Regions from separate parts of the Bacteroides sp. OM08-11 genome, predicted to be linked through region 2. Evidence: riboswitches for the same ligand, from Rfam matches in the RefSeq annotation. Region 2 holds a riboswitch; each other region holds the start of a gene.
The links. A riboswitch is a leader RNA that binds a small molecule or an ion and turns the genes downstream of it on or off. The one in region 2 is predicted to bind cobalamin.
Positions count from the first base shown of each region.

Region 1: linked by a shared signal. The riboswitch ahead of DXC10_RS14440 (cysteine-rich CWC family protein) and the one ahead of DXC10_RS13710 (cobalamin biosynthesis protein) in region 2 are both predicted to bind cobalamin.
Region 3: linked by a shared signal. The riboswitch ahead of DXC10_RS08755 (tryptophanase) and the one ahead of DXC10_RS13710 (cobalamin biosynthesis protein) in region 2 are both predicted to bind cobalamin.
Region 4: linked by a shared signal. The riboswitch ahead of nrdD (anaerobic ribonucleoside-triphosphate reductase) and the one ahead of DXC10_RS13710 (cobalamin biosynthesis protein) in region 2 are both predicted to bind cobalamin.

Region 1 covers NZ_QSTJ01000009.1:22,306-28,214, forward strand. Annotated here, with positions in the region: gene DXC10_RS14420 (putative transporter) at 1-562, opposite strand, end outside; gene DXC10_RS14425 (acyl-CoA carboxylase subunit beta) at 665-2,197, opposite strand; gene DXC10_RS14430 (biotin/lipoyl-containing protein) at 2,200-2,715, opposite strand; gene accC (acetyl-CoA carboxylase biotin carboxylase subunit) at 2,731-4,242, opposite strand; gene DXC10_RS14440 (cysteine-rich CWC family protein) at 4,208-4,456, opposite strand; cobalamin riboswitch at 4,522-4,729, opposite strand; gene nrdG (anaerobic ribonucleoside-triphosphate reductase activating protein) at 4,814-5,278, opposite strand; gene nrdD (anaerobic ribonucleoside-triphosphate reductase) at 5,262-5,909, opposite strand, start outside.
Region 2 covers NZ_QSTJ01000008.1:39,689-45,597, reverse strand. Annotated here, with positions in the region: gene DXC10_RS13715 (anaerobic ribonucleoside triphosphate reductase) at 1-1,707, opposite strand, end outside; cobalamin riboswitch at 1,986-2,206, shown strand; gene DXC10_RS13710 (cobalamin biosynthesis protein) at 2,261-3,229, shown strand; gene DXC10_RS13705 (TlpA disulfide reductase family protein) at 3,391-4,491, opposite strand; gene DXC10_RS13700 (30S ribosomal protein S16) at 4,615-5,154, opposite strand; gene DXC10_RS13695 (Na+/H+ antiporter NhaC family protein) at 5,312-5,909, opposite strand, start outside.
Region 3 covers NZ_QSTJ01000004.1:59,655-65,563, forward strand. Annotated here, with positions in the region: gene DXC10_RS08750 (ATP-binding protein) at 1-1,011, shown strand, start outside; cobalamin riboswitch at 1,333-1,539, shown strand; gene DXC10_RS08755 (tryptophanase) at 1,814-3,187, shown strand; gene DXC10_RS08760 (4'-phosphopantetheinyl transferase superfamily protein) at 3,197-3,826, opposite strand; gene DXC10_RS08765 (gliding motility-associated protein GldE) at 3,831-5,162, opposite strand; gene DXC10_RS08770 (single-stranded DNA-binding protein) at 5,186-5,647, opposite strand; gene mutY (A/G-specific adenine glycosylase) at 5,718-5,909, opposite strand, start outside.
Region 4 covers NZ_QSTJ01000009.1:28,338-34,246, forward strand. Annotated here, with positions in the region: gene nrdD (anaerobic ribonucleoside-triphosphate reductase) at 1-1,323, opposite strand, end outside; cobalamin riboswitch at 1,446-1,663, opposite strand; cobalamin riboswitch at 1,777-1,983, shown strand; gene DXC10_RS14455 (TonB-dependent receptor domain-containing protein) at 2,123-4,486, shown strand; gene DXC10_RS14460 (hypothetical protein) at 4,511-5,788, shown strand.

The DNA.
Region 1 (5,909 bases), on a different contig from region 2:
TCAACGCGAGTAACGCTAAAATACATCCAATTACACCTAGCGGATAAGCTACTGCATAACCTAAAGCAATTTCAGGAGCATCTATCCCGTTCAAGTCGCTATTTGCTTGTTGGGCAGCGCCCAAACCGGGAGTATTGGTTACGGCACCGGAAAGAATGCCTACCATGGTAGTAATGGGAATACCTGTAAAGAAATGAAGTATAATGGTAATCAATACACTAACAAATACGACTAACACAGTCAGCATATTCAGAGTGAATCCACCTTTTTTAAAGGCGGAAAAGAAACCGGGTCCAACTTGCAAACCGATAGAATATACAAATAGTATTAAACCAAACTCCTTCAGAAAGTGAAGTAAATGTTCATCTAAATTAAGATTGAAATGTCCGAATATAATGCCTACAAATAATATCCAGGTAACCCCCAAAGAGATACCGGCAATCTTCACTTTCCCCAGCATGATACCGAAAGCAATGACTAGTGATAAGATAAGTACGGAGTGTGCCACTCCTCCACCCCATAGATGAGGATATCCTTCGAACAAATTTCTTAACAATTCCATAAAATCAGCATTTTATATGTTTTAATAATTAAAACTCAATAATATATCCCCGCAGAAATCACTTCTCCGGGGATACCATTCACACATTTTTTTAATAACTATTTATAAAGGCATGTTACCGTGTTTTTTCGGTGGGTTACTTTGGTTCTTATTATGAGCCATTTCTAATGCCTGCACCAATTTGTAACGGGTGTCACGCGGCATAATAATTTCATCAATAAAACCACGTTCAGCAGCACGATAAGGGTTAGAAAATTTTTCCTTATATTGCTCAATTATATCTTTTTTCTCTTCGGTAGAAGCTTTTCTATAAAGGATGTTTACAGCACCTTCAGCTCCCATTACAGCAATTTCTGCTTGTGGATAAGCTAGATTTACATCAGCACCAGTCGGTTTACTGGACATCACAATATACGCCCCTCCATACGCTTTGCGTGTAATCAACGTTATTTTTGGAACTGTCGCTTCTGCATAAGCATACACGATTTTTGCTCCGTGACGAATAATGCCATTATGCTCCTGCATTGTTCCCGGCAAAAATCCCGGTACATCCTCAAAGGTTATTAATGGAATATTGAAGCAATCACAAAAACGTATAAAACGGGCAACCTTATCAGATGCATCAATATCGAGTACTCCAGCCAGATACGCAGGCTGGTTGGCGACAATTCCTACTGAACGCCCGTTGAGACGGCCAAAGCCAATGACTACATTCTTGGCAAAATGGGGCATTACTTCAAAGAAATATTGATTATCCAATACCGGCTCTACGACATCCTTAATATCATAAGGCATATTTGGATCTTCCGGAATGACTGCTTGTAAAGCTTCTACCTGACGATGAATATCGTCCGTACAGGGTTTGAAAGGTGTATCTTCCATATTATTGGATGGCAAAAAACTTAGAAGTTCGCGAATACTCATCAAAGTTTCTTCTTCGTTATTACACATGAAATGAGTCACTCCACTCTTACTGCTATGTGTATAAGCACCACCCAATTCTTCTTTATCCACTTCCTCATGAGTTACGGCTTTCACTACATCTGGCCCTGTAATAAACATGTGACTTTGTTCTTTTACCATAAAAATAAAATCAGTCAATGCCGGAGAATAACAGGCTCCACCGGCACAAGGACCAAGAATTGCAGATATTTGGGGAATGACTCCTGATGCTATTGTGTTCTGATAGAAAATGGAAGCATATCCCGCAAGGCTATTTACACCTTCTTGAATACGCGCTCCTCCCGAATCATTCAATGCAATCACCGGAGCACCATTTTTTAGTGCCAGTTGTTGCACCTTGACTATCTTAGTCGCATTCATTTCACTCAATGAACCGCCGTGAGCTGTAAAATCGTAAGCATAAACAAACACAAGCCGACCATCTATTCTACCGTAACCACTCACCATACCGTCACCGGCTATTTGTTTTTTTTCCATACCAAAATCGGTACAACGATGATTTACAAATTTATCCAACTCATTGAAAGTCCCTTTATCCAGTAAAAAGTCAATGCGTTCACGTGCTGTCATACGACCGGAAATATGTTGCTTTTCTATTTTCTCTACCCCACCACCCAATGAGGCACGTTTATCCAGTTCTTCAAACTGTTTATATATATCTTCTCTATTCATGGTTATTCTTCTTTAATAAGCTCCAATTCTATCAAAACCTGATTGGCATTTACCGGTTCATCTTCGTTCACCAGTATATTTTTTACTACACAATCCGCACTCACTTTGTAGTTACTTTGCATCTTCATGGCTTCCAATACTACGACAATATCTCCCGCAACCAATTGGTCACCAACATTCACAGGAATACTTACGACTTTACCCGGCATGGGAGCTATAATCTTATTATCCTGTTTCTCATCCGCACCTTTTCTCATGCGCAGATACTTGGCTTGCGTATCTACAATATCTACATGATATGAACGGTTGAGCATACTTACATCATAACTCTTCCCTCCTTCTGCGCGCACTATTCCGGCATTGAACGAATTACCGTTGTGTAGAATAGAACAGCTTCCGTTTTCTGCCATTACAATATCTACATCATATGGTTTACCATCAATGGTTAACTGTACTTTATTTCCATTTTTACTGACCAGTGTAACATCTGCTGTCCGGTCTCCAATATGTATTTCCATTTTCTTATCAATCAATTAAATTCTCAGTACACCCTTCTGCAATCCGAATTCTCTCCAGCGACTAATAGGGCGTCCGTCTGGAAGTTGTCCCGACGTATTTTCTTCCAGATTAACCAGATAATCTATATAAGCGGCAATCATGGCAATATTTTCCAGTTCATTGTTAGTTGTATTAGTGCGAACCAACATGCGGGCATTTTTTCCAATAAACAAGGTATTATACTCGCCTTTCACAAAGTCCGGTACATACATGATACGTTTCAGATAAGCCAGATTTGTTTTCAATCCTGTTATCTTATATTCATACAACACGCGTCGCATACGTTCGATGGCATATTGGCGGGTTGTTGCCCACACTATCAATTTACCAATCATCGGATCATAATAGATAGGTATTTCGTACCCCTCGTACACATAACTATCTATACGAACTCCGATCCCGTTCGGTTCCGTCAGTTGTTTGATGATACCCGGTGAAGGCATGAAGTTATTTTCCGTATCCTCTGCACAGATGCGGCACTCTATCGCATGACCACGTTGAAATAAATCTTCTTGTTTAAGGTGTAAAGGTTCGTTATTAGCAATCCTGATTTGTTCTTTTACTAAATCTACGCCAACCACCTCTTCTGTAATAGGATGTTCTACCTGTAACCGGGTATTCATTTCAAGGAAATAGAAATTCCTGTTTTTATCCACTAAAAACTCAATGGTACCTGCACCGGAATAACTTACAGCTTTGGCCGCAGCAACAGCCTTTTCTCCCATCTCTTTTCGTAGATCTTCAGTGAGAAAAGGTGACGGACTTTCTTCCACAATTTTTTGATTGCGCCGCTGTACCGAGCACTCGCGATCGAAAAGATGAATTACATTCCCATGATTGTCGCCCAAAACCTGAAACTCGATGTGATGAGGTTCCTCTACAAACTTTTCCAGATAAACCGTATCATCACCGAAAGATGACATCGATTCGGAACGGGCTGTATTGTATGCTTCCACAACTTCATTTTCACTATGAATAAGCCGCATACCTTTGCCACCGCCTCCCATAGATGCCTTCAACATCACTGGATAACCTATCTTATTACAAACACGTATTGCTTCTTCAGCATTCTGTAAAGGTCGTTCTGTTCCGGGAACTACCGGTACCCCGGCGGCAATCATTCGTTTGCGGGCAGCGATCTTATCTCCCATAGCTTCCATCGTTTCAGCCGAAGGACCTATAAAAATAATACCTTCTTCCTTACAACGACGTGCAAAATCTGCATTTTCAGACAGAAAACCATATCCGGGATGGATGGCGTCTGCTTTACTGAGTTTAGCCACAGATATTACTTTCTCAATATTCAGATAACTATCTTTAGCTGTAGTTCCACCTATCGGATAGGCTTCGTCAGCGTAGGCTACATGATGTGACGTACGGTCGGCATCTGAAAAAACGGCTACGGCAAGCATTCCCATTTCTCGGCATGAACGCATAACACGCAAGGCAATCTCACCCCTGTTGGCTATCAGTACTTTTTTTATCATTTCGTTTTTGCTTAATATATTGGGGATTTTTTCCGCTTCTGTAAAATGCATCTTTTACTTCATCCAGACAGCGCGGACACAAACAGTCCAGATAATTCTCTTTTAAATACATACGTTGCTGTAAGTCCAGCTGTACCGTTGTACAATGACATTGCGTTATATTGTCGTGCATACACTGGAATGTTGCACCACAACGTAGACATACCTTTTTCATAGGCATCCCTTTTAAATTTTAATGTTAATCTAATCTTTCGGTCTGTCTTCCTAACCCACGAGCAAAGGCAACCTTTAATGAATGGCAGGTCTTCTGACTAACTCCTATCTTGAAACCTTCCCGATATATAAACACAATATCAGTGGTAAAAGTTCTTTTTCAAAATATTAAATAGAGCTTCACAGCAGCGGGACTGTTCGGGATTTACACCCGATTCCCTTTTAATTCGGATGACAGAATAGTTCATCCGAAGCCAATTCGGCGACAAAGATAAAGGAAAATCTAAATTAATTGAGAATAGATTTATAAAAGTCTTTTCTTTTATCACAGGTATTGGTTGTTTATTAGAGGGAGATTTTATGTTTGCCGTTTAAAACGGTATGTAATGTCATTGAAGATGCCATTATCAATGCGATATAGCCGTTGGTTGGTACGTTCAGACTTCAGACCGCCAAGGCTTTCAACATACGGACCTAATTTAATATACCGGAAATACTTTGTATCAAAACCGGCAGGTAACTCAGGTTTACCTGAATACCATCCGACTTTAATAGTAAATCGATTAGAAAGAAATAGAGCCAGTCGTTCCACTTCGGCAGGTTCGGCATCCCCACCCATAAAACAAACACAAGTGATAGAATTACCATACTTTTCAAGAAGTGCCGACAGACTCTCTTCCGTCAGTGACTCTCCAACATTCTTCATTAGATAAGCACTATGGCAACCCTTACATTTGTTGGGACAGTTGGAAATATTGATTGCCAACGTCACCTCATCCGGTATTTCTTGAAAAACGATATCATAATCAGTGTAGCGGAGCATAATATCTTCGTGCAGCCTCCTTTTGCCGTGGTTGTGAGAAATTACTTACGCGTTTCATATAACCTATTATACGAGTCAGATAATCAACATTATTACTATGGCACTTCGGACACTCTTTCAGGTATCTTTTATCTATATGCTGGCAATCGTTACAAATTGTATTCGGAATATTGAAAGTAAAGTAATTACATCCTTCACTTGCAGCCACACGAAGTAATTGCCTATATTGTTCCTTGCTCAAATGTTCCTCCAAATTCATGTGCAGTGCCGAGCCACCCGTCAAATGTTCTATATAACGACGACCATGCAGACGGAACTTATCTACGATATTCAGCGAAGTATCTTCCACAATGTAAAAATAGCTGTTATAACAATCACGGAATGTCTCGAAACCAGCTTCTTTATCCCATTTGGCATGTTTCACACCCACATTTTCAGCAGGAATCATTTCACAGTTGAATAACAAATCTTTTGTACGATATTTCTTATTATATTTTTCAATAATACTCAATATTTCCTGTACAAAAGCTTCATACTTGGGATTGTCATTAATATCTATACCCATAAATTGCGCAGCTTCCACCAAACCATTCACACCGATTGTCAAATATTGACGTCCCATATTGATATA
Region 2 (5,909 bases):
GTATTGGTCGGAGAACTGATTGCTGCGGTCGCGCATGTAGGTCACGATTTTGACTCCCAGCTCCTGAGCCTCTGTCGATTCGCCATGGTGTTTTCCAAGTAGTGCAACCAGACACTCGGCCAAACCGATAAAACCGATACCCAATGTACCTTGATTGATAACCGGGGCAATGCTATCGTTCGGTTTCAGCTTTTCGCTACCTATCCATAGGGCAGACATCAGCAAGGGGAACTGTTTGGCGAATGCAGTCTTCTGGAATTCCATACGTTCGTGCAACTGGCGTGCCGTAATCTCGAGCATGGAGTCCAACTTGGAGAAGAAGCGGGCGATGCGTTGTTCTTTATTCTCTATATCCATACATTCGATGGCAAGGCGGACGATATTAATTGTGGAGAATGAAATATTTCCACGTCCGATGGAGGTTTTCGGTCCGAAACGGTTTTCAAAAACACGTGTACGGCATCCCATTGTGGCTACTTCGTGTTCGTAGCGTTTGGGATCATCAGCTTTCCACTCCTCACTTTGGTTGAAAGTAGCATCAAGGTTCAGAAAGTTGGGGAAGAAACGGCGGGCGGTTACTTTGCAGGCAAGCTGATAGAGATCGTAATTACGGTCTTCGGGCAGATAACTTACTCCTCGTTTTTTCTTCCAGATTTGGATGGGGAAGATGGCTGTTTCTCCGTTTCCCACTCCTTGATAAGTACTTTTCAGCAATTCGCGGATGATACAGCGTCCTTCGGCAGAGGTGTCTGTACCATAGTTGATGGAGCTGAATACCACTTGGTTACCTCCACGGGAATGTATCGTGTTCATGTTATGGATAAATGCTTCCATAGACTGATGTACACGGGCTACAGTCTTGTTGACGGCATGTTGGACGATACGTTTCTCATCAGACAGTCCGTCCAAGGGTTGTGGCAGATAGTCCGTCAACTCCTTCTGATAAAGGTGGGAGTAATCCTTGCCATACAATTCCTCCAGGTTTTTGATTTCTTCAATATAACTTTTACGGACGTACGGAGCCAGATAGAAGTCAAAAGCGGGAATAGCCTGTCCGCCATGCATTTCGTTCTGAGCCGTTTCCAATGAGATGCAACCTAAGATACTGGCGGTTTCGATGCGTTTGGCAGGACGCGACTCTCCATGTCCGGCAGAGAAACCGTAGTTAAGGATACGATCTAACGGATGCTGTACACAGGTCAAGCTCTTCGTGGGATAATAATCTTTGTCGTGGATGTGCAGGTAGTTTTGGCTGACGGCATCCAGAACATCATCACTCAACAGGTAATCGTCTACAAACGGTTTGGTGGTTTCACTGGCAAATTTCATCATCATCCCCGCAGGAGTATCTGCGTTCATGTTGGCATTTTCACGAGTGATATCATTGGACTTGATATTGATGATTTCCAGAAAGATATCACGTGTCTTAGCCTTGCGGGCGATGCTGCGTTGATTGCGGTAAGCGATGTATTTCTGTGCGACATCCTTGCGGCTGCTTTTCATCAGTTCTACTTCTACCATATCCTGAATAGCTTCTACCGTCATCTGCGGCTCTCCTCTGAAAGAGATGTGATCGGTGATCTGATGAATTAACTGCAAATCTTCTCCTTTGTCCGTATGGAGCATGGCTTTACGAATGGCAGTCACTATTTTTTCTTCATTGAAACCGACAATACGTCCGTCACGCTTGATTACCGTTTGTATCATTACCGTTGCTTTTTTAGATTTTATTGTTTTACTTAATTGAGTGGACAAAGATATAATAGTTCTCTATATGATTTTCTTTTTGGAAAACTTTTGTGTGATTAAAAATGGTTAATATGTTGATAACCAAGTGTATTTGTTTGTTGAATGGAAAACTTTATTTTAAATGAGATGATTATAAGTAAACTTTAATGAAAATCGTATCATTCGATGATGTAAAATTGTTTTGAATTTATAAATGAAAAAAGAAAAGTCTACTTATGTGTTTTCAAATACTTTAGTTATATTTGTAGCGAATTGGTTTGCTTATGGCTTTCGCTATTTGCAATTAAAAGGGAAACGGGTGTAAGTCCCGTACAGTCCCGCTGCTGTAAGGTTTCATATTAAACATTTCAGTAATTACCTCCTGCCACTAATGGTTTTTCGATATTGGAGAATGATTGGGAAGGCTGCTCGAAATGGAAATCAAGTCAGAAGACCTGCCATTCTTTAGTGTTCTTTTGCTACTCGTGGGATAGAGCAGAAGGTGAATTTTTAATTTCAAAAAAGAACGATTATGGAAAAATTGTCTCCCCCGTTCAAAGTTGATATTGCAGGGACATTGTGGGCACCAGCTACATTGAAAGATGCATGGGCGCAGTATCAGAAAGGACAGATTAGTTTAAATACCTTGCAGGCCATCGAAAATGCTGAAATACGCAACCTTGTCGAACGTCTTAAATCCGAAGGAATGAAAGTCGTTACAGATGGAGGCTTTCGTAACCGTGATTTCCTTGAAGGCTGGGAAGGACTTGGCTATAAATCGCATACCGGTGATTTTGCATCCAAAGTTCTGGAATTGACCGGAAGGGTTAGCCTGTCGCATCATCCCATTCTTGATGATTATACTTTTCTGACAGGGATTGTTGTCGGGGATGTATTGGCGAAGCAGCATATACCATCTCCGGGAAAATTACTCACCAAAATTCTTCGTGAAATTGACGCTTTGCAGTTGGAACGGATTTATCCGGATATAAATGTATTGTCGGATGACTTGGCGGTAGCCTACAAGAATTTATTATCAGCACTCTATAATTTAGGATGTCGTTATGTGCAGTTTGATGGTGCGAAATCTCTTTTGATGGATGAGGCTGTCCGGCTGAATAACCGGGTGTTGCGTGAACGGCCGGACGGATTGTTTGTCGCTTTTCATGCAGCGACAGATATGCTGATACGGCTTCATGGAGCCGATGCATATTTTCTGAATTATGATTGCGGCATTTGCGACCGTAGCCGTCTGTTGTGGTTTGTCCGTGAAAAAGAAGCTGTATTTGGCTTTGTAATTTCCTATTATCCGGAAGAAGATGAGCTGGATGAGTTGCAGGCGAAAATAGAGGAAGTATTGAATTATATTCCATTGAAGCGCTTCACGCTTTGTCTGCCCGATGCGGATAGCCTTCTTCATCTTTCTGATACCGATGAAGAAAAACAGTGGCAGACGGTGAAACTGGGGATGGATATGGCAGAACGGATATTTTCTTTCTGAGATGCCACACCTTATGGAGGCAAATGCCACATCTTATGGGAGTAAATGGTGTATTTCATTGGAGCTAATCCTACATATATATACAAAAGCCTCGCATTAATTAATTTAATGCGAGGCTTTGATTATGTAGAGGGGCCGGCCTCTGTTTATCCGGCTTCCACTTATTTTATGACTTCCACTAATTTCTGTTGCAAACCGTCACCGTGCAAGCCGCGTGCAATGATTGTTCCGTCACCGTCAATCAATACGGTGTGGGGAATGCTGCTTACAGCATACAGTTTGGCACCTTCGCAATTCCAGTATTTCAAGTCAGACATTTGCGGCCATGTGATATTTAGCTTTTCGATAGCTTCTTTCCAAGAGTCGGCGCTTTGGTCTAAAGAAACACCTACAATCTCGAAATTCTTATTCTTGTATTGGGCGTATGCTTCTACCAGGTTAGGCATCTCGCGACGGCAAGGACCACACCAGCTCGCCCAGAAGTCAACGAGCACTACCTTACCTTTTCCAACGTAATCGGACAGTTTCACTGTCTTGCCTTCCGGTGTCTGCATTTCAAAATCTGTGAATTTCTGTCCTACAGCAGTAGCCTTCATCTTTTCAACGTTGTCTTTGATTTTGACGATGATTTCATCGTTTTCGTATGCGGCAGGAATTTGCGGCATCAACGGATCAAGATCGGCTACATCCATATAGTAGAAGTTCTGTTTCAGCAAATGTACACCTACCGGATTGGTGATGTTCTTCTGAATGCCTGCTTTGGTAACTTCCATCATCTTGTTTTCCAACGCCTCCATTTCTTTTCCTTTGGCTTCGCGTTGCTCGTCGGTCAAAGTTGTGTCGGACATCGAATTATAGATAGCCATCATCTGGCTGTTCAATCCATTGAGCTGGGTTCTGATTTCCTGATAGGCGTCATTGCTGGGAGTACCTGTTGCGGAATCTTCTTCTCCGGAAGTCAGTTTTACATTGATATTTCCGTTTTCGAGGAAGAAATCAATGGTCATCATACCGTCTTTGTCGGCAGCTTGGTAAGTGATGTAGCGGTTGACTGCGGTATCTTGAGCACCTTTGAAGGTAAAAGTTCCATTAGTGATGACGGCTGAATCCAATTTAACGGGTTGACGCCCTTGTATAGTTTGCAGATAAACAGTGTCGCCATCGGCAGCACCCTCTACAGTTCCGGTTACGGTGTAACCCTTGTTGCTGTTACAAGCTGCGAATACAGCGGCGACAGCGAGCAGATAAGTAATTTTTTTCATTGTTCATTCTTTTAATAAATAATTTTTGTAGGGGACAAAGATAATAATAAAAAATCCCCTCCGGCATAACCGGAGAGGATTTTATGTTTTGTTGTCCCATTTTTATAGGGATGCTGTGCTTTTTTATTCAGCGGGAGCTTCTTCAGCTGGAGCTTCAGTTGCTTCTTCAACCGGTGCTTCAGCAGCAGCCTTAGCAGCTTCTTCAGCAGCTTTCTTTTCGGCCAATGCTTTAGCTTTTACTTCATTTACTTTCTTTTCGGCTTCGAGACGTGCTTTTGCTTCAGCTTTTTTGGCTTCTTCTTCTTTAACCTTCAAAGCAGCCAAACCACTTTGTTTGTTGTTTTTCCAAGCTTCGAATTTAGCTTCTGCTTCTGCTTCGCCGAATGCACCTTTAGCTACACCACCAAGGAGGTGCTTCTTCATGTAAACACCTTCACGGGAAAGGATGTTGCGGACAGTATCGGTAGGTTGTGCACCTTTCAATACCCAGTCAAGTGCGCGGTCGAACTTCAAATCTACTGTGGCGGGATTGGTGTTGGGATTGTAAGTACCAATCTTCTCAATAAATTTACCATCACGTGGCGCTCTTACGTCTGCAATTACGATAGAGTAGAAAGCGTAGCTTTTACGTCCATGTCTTTGCAATCTGATTTTTGTTGCCATTTAATTAAAATGTTTTTAGTTAATGATTTGAATTATGCTACTATCTCGTAATAGCGGGTGCAAAGGTACGGAATATTTATGAATTATGAATTATAAACGATGAATTATTTTTCGGATAACCTATTATCACCCAACGTTTATTATCAATACTTCATTTTCAAGAGTATCTTTTCGGATACCTTATCAATATAGCCAATATGGCGAATGTACCCATACAGAAAGGATAGTACAGGTTGCCGATAATGCTCAGTGGCGATATGCTTGCTAGTCCTGCCGCTATCAGCATCTGTGCTCCGTATGGAATGATGCCCTGTATCAGGCAGGAAAATGTATCCAGTATGCTCGCTGTTTTTCTGCGGTCCAGATGAAAACGTAGGGCGATGTCCTTGGCAATAGGTCCTGTGGTGATGATGGCGATTGTATTGTTGGCGGTGCAGAGATTGGCTATGCTTACCAATACCGCAATACTGAATTCTGCTCCGCGTTTACCTTTGACGTGCCGTGTCAGACGTGATATAATGAAATCTATTCCTCCGTTATAACGGATTGTCTCGAGCATACCGCCCGCCAACAGGGTGATAATGATGAGCTCGCCCATTCCTGTGATGCCCGTTCCCATCGCTCCGAACCAGTTGAAGAGGTCCATCCCCGTACATAATCCGATAATTCCTGTGGAGATGATACCGAGCAGCAAAACCACCATCACATTGACTCCCGCTATCGCGGTACCCAGTACGATGAGGTAGGGAATTACT
Region 3 (5,909 bases), on a different contig from region 2:
CACTTGCAGACCTCACGCGAAGGTTTAGGGGTATTCACCAAAGACAAAAAAGAAATACTTGTCAACAATCTGTTCACCCAATACAGCAATCTGATTTCTGACTCCAACCTGCAAACAACGGAAGAAATCTTCGCTATCTGTGAATTCCAGAAACTTACGGATTTCATCAACAAGGCACAAAAACGTCCGTCCGGCAAGGAAGAGAAACGCATGTCCGTCAATATCAATAAAAACGGACGCATCTTTATTGTGGAGTGTATTATCTTTCAGGATTTAAGTTTCGAGATTTCCATCAATGATATTACTCTGGAAGAAGAACAGATACGGATGAAACGGCAACTGACTCAGAACATCGCCCACGAATTGAAAACGCCCGTAAGCAGCATTCAGGGATATTTGGAAACCATTGTAAACAATGAAACCATCTCCCGAGAGAAAATGCAGACTTTTTTGGAACGATGCTATGCTCAAAGTAACCGTCTGAGCCGTCTGCTACGGGACATTTCGGTATTGACACGCATGGACGAAGCCGCCAATATGATCGACATGGAGAAAGTGGACATCAGCATGCTGGTGACCAACATCGTCAACGAAGTATCTTTAGAGTTGGAAGAAAAACAAATAACTGTTGTCAATTCCTTAAAACCCAACATACAACTGCGAGGCAATTATTCTCTTCTCTATTCCATTTTCCGTAATCTGACGGATAACGCCATTGCATATGCGGGAACGCATATCCACATCCATATCAGCTGTTTCCGTGAAGATGAGAACTTTTATTATTTCAGTTTTGCCGATACCGGAGTAGGCGTATCACCAGAACATTTGAACCGCCTGTTCGAACGTTTCTACCGGGTGGACAAAGGACGTTCACGCAAACTTGGAGGTACCGGACTAGGATTGGCTATCGTAAAAAACGCCGTCATCATACATGGAGGAACAATATCCGCCAAGAACAGCCAAGGCGGAGGACTGGAGTTCGTGTTCACATTGGCTAAAGAGAAATACTGATGCATATCAGGCAATATACCCCACTATATTGAAAAACGTATATCAATCTGCTGATAAATATATATTCTCATCAGGAGAAAAGCACACCATCCTAAAGATAAACTATATCTTAGCAGCCGAGATGCAAATCTCAGCTGCCGAGATGGCCATCTTAGCCGCCAAGATATATATCCCGGCGGTTGAGACGAAGCTTAATTATGAGGTTAATATCTCCTTTAGCGTACAAAAACTATCTTATGAACGGATTTGTACCATCTTTCCAACGGTATCATCCCACTGACATTTAATATATTCATAAACTTGTTTTCTCCCAAATTCTTCTTATCTTTGCAACGCATTGGTTTGCCATTTTTTCTTTCAAAGATGGCAATTAAAAGGGAATCAGGTGCAAATCCTGAACAGTCCCGCTGCTGTAAGTTTCATGCAATGTTACAGACAACAACTCTCTATACCACTGGAAGCATGCTTCCGGGAAGGTGTTTGTAACAGAAACGAGTCAGAAGACCTGCCATGCAACCATTTATCATTGCTTTCGAGGAAAAAGCGTTGAGTCTAATGAAGCCGGACAAATCGTCCACATCATTTCATTCATCAAACCTGATTCAGAGAAAGTAAAATTACAATAAACTCTGCCAAGTTTATTTGAATAGTGTCCGGTCGAAGTGATTTCGCCCGGACATTTATTTTACAAAAAGTAAGATCAAATATTGTTTTATAGCTATTTTATAATTATATTCGGCACACAAAAAGTAATTAACCTACTTTTCAATGACCTATTGTCAAATACTAAAAAGAAAAGATTATGGAAATCCCATTTGCCGAATCATGGAAAATCAAAATGGTGGAGCCTATCTGTAAAAGTACCCGCCAAGAACGTGAACAATGGTTGAAAGAAGCCCACTATAACGTCTTTCAACTCAAATCGGAACAAGTTTATATCGACCTCATCACCGACTCCGGTACGGGTGCCATGAGCGACCGTCAATGGGCAGGAATGATGTTGGGTGATGAAAGTTATGCCGGTGCCACTTCCTTCTTCAAACTAAAAGAAGTCATCACCCGTCTGACGGGTTTTGAATATATCATCCCCACCCATCAGGGACGCGCTGCAGAAAATGTACTGTTCTCCTATTTGGTTCACGAGGGAGACATCGTTCCCGGAAATTCTCACTTCGATACTACCAAAGGACATATAGAAGGACGTAAAGCAACGGCATTGGACTGTACCATTGACGAAGCCAAACAAACACAACTGGAAATTCCATTCAAAGGCAATGTAGATCCGGTTAAACTGGAAAAAGCTTTGCAGGAACACAATGACCGTATCCCGTTTATCATTGTTACTATCACCAACAATACGGCCGGCGGGCAACCCGTTTCCATGCAAAATCTACGCGAAGTTCGTGCTGTTGCAGATAAGTATGGCAAACCTGTATTATTCGACTCTGCACGCTTTGCCGAAAATGCTTATTTTATAAAAATGAGAGAAGACGGCTATAGCGAAAAAAGCATTAAAGAGATTACTCGTGAAATGTTTACCCTTGCTGACGGTATGACCATGAGTGCCAAAAAGGATGGTATCGTAAACATGGGTGGATTTATCGCTACCCGCCGGAAAGACTGGTATGAAGGGGCTAAAAGTTTTTGTGTACAATTTGAAGGATACCTCACTTATGGTGGTATGAATGGTCGTGACATGAATGCGCTTGCCATCGGTCTGGATGAAAACACAGAATTCGATAACCTCGAAACCCGTATACGCCAAGTGGAATATCTGGCTCAAAAGTTGGATGAATACGGGATACCTTACCAACGTCCGGCAGGAGGTCACGCCATCTTTGTAGATGCCCCCAAAGTTCTGACTCATGTTCCCAAAGAAGAATTTCCGGCACAAACCTTAACCATTGAACTGTATCTGGAAGCTGGTATCCGTGGTTGCGAAATCGGTTATCTGCTTGCCGACCGTGACCCCGTTACTCGTGAAAACCGCTTCGACGGCTTGGATTTGTTGCGTTTGGCTATTCCTCGCCGGGTATATACCGACAATCACATGAATGTGGTGGCTGCCGCCCTGAAAAACGTATATGATAAACGCGAAAGCATTAAGCATGGAATACGTATCGCATGGGAAGCTCCATTGATGCGCCACTTCACCATACAGTTAGAAAGACTGTAAACAGTGATTTTACAGACTCATAGTCAGTACAAAATCCGGATATATATAATAATGAATTGAATAGTGCATTTTCTCTGCTGTACGATATTCTTCAGCGGAGAAAATGCCTTGTCGGTCTACCGTAAATGGGAAAATACGCAAATGTTCCCGGAAATCGACTTCGGAAGCATTCATACATTTAAACATCGTTTCCTTTGCCGACCAGTAAAGCAGCAAAGACCAAATATCAGTTCCCTGAAATGTTTCCGGAATTTCATCATCACGCATGAATTTATGCGATACACGCCTCACCCGTTCACCGTATTGCTCAATATCGATTCCAACCTCATTCCCCGGTGGTCCCAACAGTACTGCAACATATCCTTTGGTATGCGAAATACTGATAGAAGCAGAATTGTCCGGCAAATAAGGTTTACCGTTGGAATAATAAGCAATCTCTTTTTCTTCTCCCAACAAAGTATACAGTAACACACGAACTGCCAACCATTCCAAACGACGATGACCGGCAGCAAACCGTTGCATACTTTGCCTGTAATATTCCTGATGAGGAAGACAAACAAGCAATTCTTCCAGTGTTTCATCCATTTTCCAAATGCCCCACCGGCAGGCAAATTCTGTATTTTGAAAAAAAAGAGGCACGTTATCAGTCAAGAGTTGAATTGATTGTGAATTTCACTTTCAAGATACGACGGTTATCCATTTCGAGAACTTCAAACTCATAACGGTCATAAGTAACTTTCTCGTGAAGTGCAGGAAACTCTCCTTTCAACTCAAGCAACAGCCCTGCCAGAGTATCGGCATCGCCAGCCACCTCATCAAAGGTTTCTTCATCTATTTTGGTTATCTTATAGAAGTCCGTCAATTGCGTTTTCGCTTCAAACACCCAGGTATGGTCGTTAAGAATTGCATACGTACGTTCTTCATCATCATATTCATCACGTATCTCACCGACAATTTCTTCAATGATATCCTCCATCGTGACAATACCCGATGTACCTCCAAACTCATCCACCACAATAGCAATATGAATTTTATTCGCTTGAAAGTCACGTAACAAGTCATCAATCATTTTAGTCTCGGGAACAAAATAGGCCGGACGTATCAATGACTGCCAACGGAAATTATCGCCTTTATTCAAATGAGGAAGCAAATCTTTGATATACAACACTCCCTTAATATTATCACGTGTTTCCGCATATATCGGAATACGCGAATAAGCATTTTCTACAATACATTTCAAAACTTCTTTAAAAGGGGTACGTATTTCCAGATCGACTACATCCAGACGAGAGGTCATAACTTCTTTAGCTGTCTCACCACCAAAACGTATAATACCTTCCAATATATTATTTTCTTCAGAAAGTTCCGCTTTATCCGTCAATTCCAATGCATGAGACAATTCGTCTACCGAGATATTATGATTTTTGCGTACAAAGTGTTTATTCAGGAAAGAAGTGGAACGTACCAACAAAGAAGATAGCGGATAGAATATGGAACGGCAAACCATAATACCAGGAGCAGCAAAACGACAGAAAGCCAACGTTTTCTGCGCAGAATAGATCTTCGGCATAATTTCACCGAAAAGCAGTAACAAGAAAGTAAGAATAACCGTCAGCACAATAAACTCGGCAATCACCGAATGAAATTGAACTACATTCATAAAGAAAAAGTTACAAAGCATGATAATGGTTACGTTTACAAAATTGTTCGTAATCAATATTGTAGCCAACAACCGTTCCGTATCATCCAACAAATTACGGATTTTCTTATCTGAAGAGTGTTTTCCCTCTTCAATAGTACTCAAGTCTGATGGAGAGAGTGAGAAAAAAGCAATTTCGGAAGCCGAAGCAAAACCGGAAACAAGTAAAAGCAAACTCGCCAAAATAATAGCTATAACAGCCGAAATAGAGGGAGCATGTACGGATATACCGTTAAAAACATCTGCCAATTGGCATAAATAAGCGTCTGGGTCCAAAGAATTTGGTTTTAGTTAAACAATTAGAACGGTAAATCGTCCGTTGAATTATCTTGCGCAGGAGCATTTTGCGGGATAGGTTGCTGAGTTGCAGATTGTCCGCCCATACCAGCCTGAGGGGTATATGGAGCCGTTCCCGGCACTGTGGCACCTTTAGGTGACAACATTTCCATTACATCTACGAAAATCTCTGTGACATAGCGTTTAGCACCTGTCTGGTCATCGTAAGAACGGGTACGTATTTTACCTTCTACATAAAGTTTGTCCCCTTTATGCACATACTTTTCTGCTGTTTCTGCCAGTCCGCGCCAAAGAACGAGATTATGCCATTCCGTACGATCCGGAACCTGAGTTCCATTCTGCAAAGTATACCCTCTTTCGGTAGTAGCCAAAGATAAAGTTGCAACAGCCACACCACTATCAAGATACCTCACTTCTGGATCCCTACCGACATTTCCCAACAATATCACTTTATTTACTGACATAAGCTTGTTATTTTAATTTGCTGCCAAAATTAACGAGAATAACAACATCATGCAAGAATACAGACAACTTTTATACATATTTCTCAATGAATGCATGTACCAGACGTGATATCGGATATTGTCCCAAATCTTCGGTTCTGATACATTGATAACCCGAAAAAGATTGTGACGTTTCAGGCAAAACCACTTCATAAAAGTTCGTATAAATCACCCGGTGTGACAAAACATGTTTCACATTCCGGAGAATAGAACGGACTTCGGG
Region 4 (5,909 bases), on a different contig from region 2:
GGATTTTACGGCATGTTGTATACAACGGTTCAAGTTTATCGTCAACACACTTTTTGAACCGGTAGATACACCACCTGCCCCCAAAGTATAACTAAATCCATTATCTTGAATTTCGTTACGCAAACGGCAGCAGCTGCTCAGAGAATCGGCATTATCACTCATATAGGTAAAGAACGAATGTCCTTCAGCATACATTTCTGCCGTGAAATCACCATACTCCTTATCCAATACATCTCCATCTTTTGTTAGTAGCGCCATGGTTTCTACCGGGAAGGTAAGTACTGTTTTAGTACGTTCCTTATTGAACCATTTCATAAATCGTTTCTGCAACCAACTTAATGAGCTCCAGTCAGGTTTACTACCGTCTGGAAATACAAAATGTTCAAAAAGGCTATTGAAATAATATTTATCATAATAAGCTACGTTCCAGAATACAGCCTGAAAATTCCGGGCACCCGTGGGCTGATTAATGGAATAGACCACTTGTTCGAAACAATCCGTAATTACTTTGTCTATTGTTCGTTGCCTGGTAGAGAGATCTACAACTTTATCAGCATGTTTATAATAATCTTTACCGAATTCTTTACCAACAAAATAATTCATATACATCAGAAACTCCGGTGTGGCACAAGCTCCGCTTAACATGCTGGATACGATAAACACCATATTGATAAAACCTCCACAGAAAGATTTCAAATTTGTAGGTGCCGTTGAATTACCACCGATCGACATAGTGCCACTTATCAGCCATGGATACATGGTGATACTTGCACAATAATTCGCCAGACTGGTTTCATCATTTTTATATATAAAGTGGTTATTCAGTAATTCAATATAACGGTCAGAGATTTCTTTGCCATACATATCCTTCAGGCGATCAGTCAGCAGGCGACGATTTAAACGAATAAAATTAGCTTTAGGCAACTCACCGATTAAAGTAGCCACATTCTTATTCTCGACATTGGCGTTGGCATCATACTTACTTCCTGTGGCAGGATTGGAAGCATCGCAATAGTCCAACAAAAAACGAAGTTTATCACGTACTTCCCGATCTTCCAAATGTTTCTGGCGGTATAACATAAACGATTTGGCAACAGCATAATAATGTTCTGCCATCAATGCTACTTCTACTTGATTCTGAATTTCTTCTACACTGGCTCCGTCATTGATACTCACACGACTAAGTATATTGGTAATGACATCCTGTGTAGCAAAACTACCTACTGATAAAAATGCCTTACTGATGGCATTTTTGATTTTGTCGAGTGAGAATGCTTCTTTCTTTCCATCTCTCTTGACGATAAAAGTCTCTGAATTAATCATATCTATAATTTAAGATTTAAAAATTATTTACGATAAATTCAAACAACAATGCGCAGAATACAAGTAATAAAATGAATCTTCAGCGGACTCGTTCTATAGCTTTTCACCCGAAAGCATTGAATGAATGATCAGTAAAATATGGCAGGTCTTCTGACTGACTTCTGTTGCAACGCCTTCCCGGTTATTTTTATGACCAGTGGCTATAGATAGGTTACAACATTCCTCCACATAAGGGAGACAAAGCTTACAGCTACGGGGATAGTTCCTGACTTTCACAGGATTCCCTTTTAATTCCTCGTCATGCTAAGATGATTTGGAAACCATTTTCATAGGACAAAGATAACAAGAAAATTTGCAATGCAATGAAAAGAAGAAGAAAAAATATTAATACCTTTTTTCTGTAAGATAAAATATTTTAGAGAACTTATTTTTGCTCAGATATAGTTTTTTAATAACTTTGCAACACTTTTTGGTTTCGTTCCTTTCTGAATAACACGAAAAGAACGGTGAAAAGGGAATCAGGTGTAAGTCCTGAACAGACCCGCTGCTGTAAGTCCTTTTAATTCTTTGAATATACTTTGCCACTGTCTGCTAATCAAGATGGGAAGGCGTTTCAAAGATGGACAAGTCAGAAGACCTGCCAAAAATAACATAGTTTTAACGCTTTCGGGGAATAAAGCAGTAAAACAATGAGTCTGGTAATTCTTTATCATTCATAAAGAAATCATTTCTCTTTGTCTATACTCTTTTCTTTTCGGAAGCAAGTCAATGAATATTATGTATAAACTAACGACTTGAAATGAAATTCTTCACATACATTTTGTTTTGCATAACCTGCATGTGCCAAGTGGCAACAATGGCTCAAAATAAAGTAGTTTTATCAGGAACAGTTACCGACAGGCACGGCATTCCTCTTCCACAAGTAACAATTGCTGTTGAAAACACTACTATTGGAACATATACGGATGATAATGGCCGATATTCGCTACCCGTTACACCAGGCAAATATACTCTTGTTGTATCTTTTATCGGTTACCAGACATCGAAACGTACCCTCAATCTCCAACAAGATAAAAAAGTGAATTTTATATTAGAAGAGAATTCTGTTGTGCTCAACTCTGTTGAGGTATATGGAAAGAGCCGGACACAGAAAGTAAAAGAAGGAGCTTTTGCTGTCAATGCCCTCGATATAAAACCAATCATTAATTCTCTGAATAACCTTAATGATTTAGTGAACCGGACAACAGGTGTCAAGGTAAGAGAAGAAGGTGGAGTCGGTTCCGATTTCGACATGTCCATTAACGGGATGTCCGGTAATTCTGTACGTTATTTTTTGGATGGAATTCCACTTGATACGAAAGGAAGCGGTGTTTCATTGTCAAACCTGCCGGTAAATATTATAGACCGAATTGAAATATACAAAGGTGTAGTACCGGCTAACCTAGGTACAGATGCACTAGGAGGAGCTATCAATATCATCACCAAACAGGAAAAGAAAAACTATTTGGACTTATCCTATGGCATTGGTTCATTTCATACACATAAGGCAGACTTGAACGCACAATTTATAGAGTCCAAGACTGGGTTGATTATCAAACCGACCTTCGGAGTGAATTATTCCAAGAACGACTATACGATGAAAGATGTTGAAGTATGGGATGAAGACAGCCGTAAATATGTATTAGTGGATCGCAAACGCTTTCATGACGATTATTTCTCATTGTTGGGACAAATAGAAGTTGGCTTTACCAATAAATCATGGGCGGATGCTTTCTTCATATCCGGTTCATATTCCAAAGTTAATAAAGAATTACAAACGGGGTCTGTTCAGAGCAAAGTTTATGGTATGGCGGAACGGAATACGAATGCTTGGAATATGTCTGCACGTTATCGAAAAGATGATTTCATAATAAAAAACTTACAATTGAATGCACTTTTTTCACAGACTTGGGATCATTCGTTAACGGTAGATACCGCATATCGACAATATGACTGGAATGGTGATTATATTCAAAGTTCACGAAGTGAAATTATGGGACGGGGGCGACTGATGCGCCATTACAAACGTCCACTAACCATTGTACGTACCAATTTGGACTATCATTTAAATGACCATCACAGTCTTAATCTTAATTATTTGTTAAATCGTACGGGAAACAACAGATATGATGAAATTGATGCCGATTTCGAATCTACTAATGACGTATTATCCAAACATGTATTAGGCTTATCATACAGTCAATCTTTCTTTAATGAAAAAATGGAGAATATATTCTTCATAAAGGACTACGTCAATCACTTGAACATTAGACAAAATGATTTACCTAGCATCACAGGCTCTGATATTGTAAAAGGTTCACAAACCAAAAATTATTGGGGATATGGAATAGGTTCACGTTTTTCCATATTAGATCCTTTTTCTATTAAATTTTCTTATGAACATAGCGTCCGTTTACCTATTGCCCGTGAATTACTGGGTAATGGAACTACTATATATGCCAACGTAACCTTAAAACCCGAGAGTAGTGATAATATCAATTTAGGTATTTTTGGAACTTGGCATCCAGTCGATGGACATACCATTTATTATGAAGCCAATGGTTTTATTCGTTCCGTAGACGATTATATCCAAGCTGTCGTATCACCTAAGGAAGATGGAACCATGCAATATGATAATGTTCCGGCTGTACACATCAAAGGAATAGAAGGAGAAATACAGTATAACTGGCAGAATAGGTTACAACTTTCCGGAAACATCAGTTATCAGGATGCACGAGATCAGAAAAAATATAAAACAGATGGAAAACCCTCTGCTACTTATAATAACCGTATACCCAATCGCCCTTGGTTCTTTAGTAATACAGAAATAAATTATACTTTTCACAATCTGCTACTTCCCCAAAGTAAATTCCGTATGGGATGTAGTTATCAATGGGTACATTGGTTCTACCTTTCGTGGGAAACCTATGGTGCCATAGAAAGTAAAGCACGTATCCCGGCACAGCACATTTGTAATGCCGCTTTAACCTACTCATGGAAACAAGATAAATATAATATTTCTGTGGAATGTACTAACTTCCTAAACAAGACGCTATACGATAATTATAAATTGCAAAAGCCCGGTCGGACACTCTTTGCTAAATTCAGACTTTTTATTCATTAATTTATCACATAATAATAATTAAAAATGAAAGATTTGAGATTTTTAGTCGGCATGTTAGTCATGATGATGACCATTACATTCAGTGCTTGTTCGGATGATGAAAATCCGGCACCTATTCCTGATCCTGATCCGTCGGAAAACAGTTATCATTTTGATATTTGGATTGCCGTGGACAAACACGGCGGCATGGGACGTGATGTAAAGACTTTAGTCAGAAGTGTATCTTCTTTGGAAGCAGATCAACCAATCATAGACTTTGTGGGCGAAGGTACGGAAGTAAACTCCAAACTGACACTGGAAAACATAATTAAAGGTGCATATTATTATCAAGTGCCTGTAAGCGGTGACCGTTTCGGTAAATACACTTTATCAGATAATCAAATTAATATTATTCAAGAACAGAAATTCAAGAATAATGGTAACACATATTCTCCTCGTAAATACACCCACGCTTGGATGCCGGATAATAAATTGATCATTATGGCTGCCAATGGAGATGGTACAGAGATTATTTATACCCTGCTCGATGCTTCCAGCATGGAAATCCTTAAAGAAGGTACATTGGATATTCAAGTGCCAACAGGCTCAGCGTCGTTTACGACCAGCGGAATTTTGACCTATCGCGAGAAAGATAACAAGCTGATCTACTTCTATTACGGAAAAGCTAAAAAAGGCGCTTTAAACTCTACTGCATCAAAAGTGTTTACTGCTGTAATCAATGCTTCCACAATGGCTGTGGAAAGTAATATGCAAACTACCAAAATAGACGAAATGGTAGGTAGTGCTTATGGGGAATTGTTACAGAAATGTGTAGCTTTTGACGAAAGTGGCAACCTCTATCTCGCCAGTCTGTCAAATGATGCAGATAAAGTGGAAAGATCTCACCTGTTAAAAATAAAAGCTGGAGAGAAAGATTTTGATCCCGACTACGATGGTTTCAAGACTGATGGCAAATTGCTTTCCATTGAATATTTAGGTAATAATAAAGTACTTGCTTATGCCCGTGAAGATGAACTTGGTACCAGTATAGACAGCTATAGCCATTATTATGCAATCATAGACCTGACAAATAAATCATATACACGTCTCAGTTATAACGGAACTGATCTGCCATACAGTAGCGGACGTTTCTCCCAACGTACTGCCATAGCTGGTGGTAAAGCCTATATTGGTGTCAATCCGAAAGACAGTAATCCCTGTATTTATATCTACGATATTGCAACCGGTACTGTAACTAAAGGCAGGGAAATTGCAGAAGGTTACTATTTTGAACAGATCCGTGTCTTGGAAGATGAACAATAATTTCCTTTTGATGTTCTTACAACTTTCTCTTTTTACAGTTTGTATGGTGAAAGAGGAAGTTTTATAACAGCCGCCTTCTCGCTAGACTTCATATTGGCGAGAAGGCGGTTCTGCTATCGAT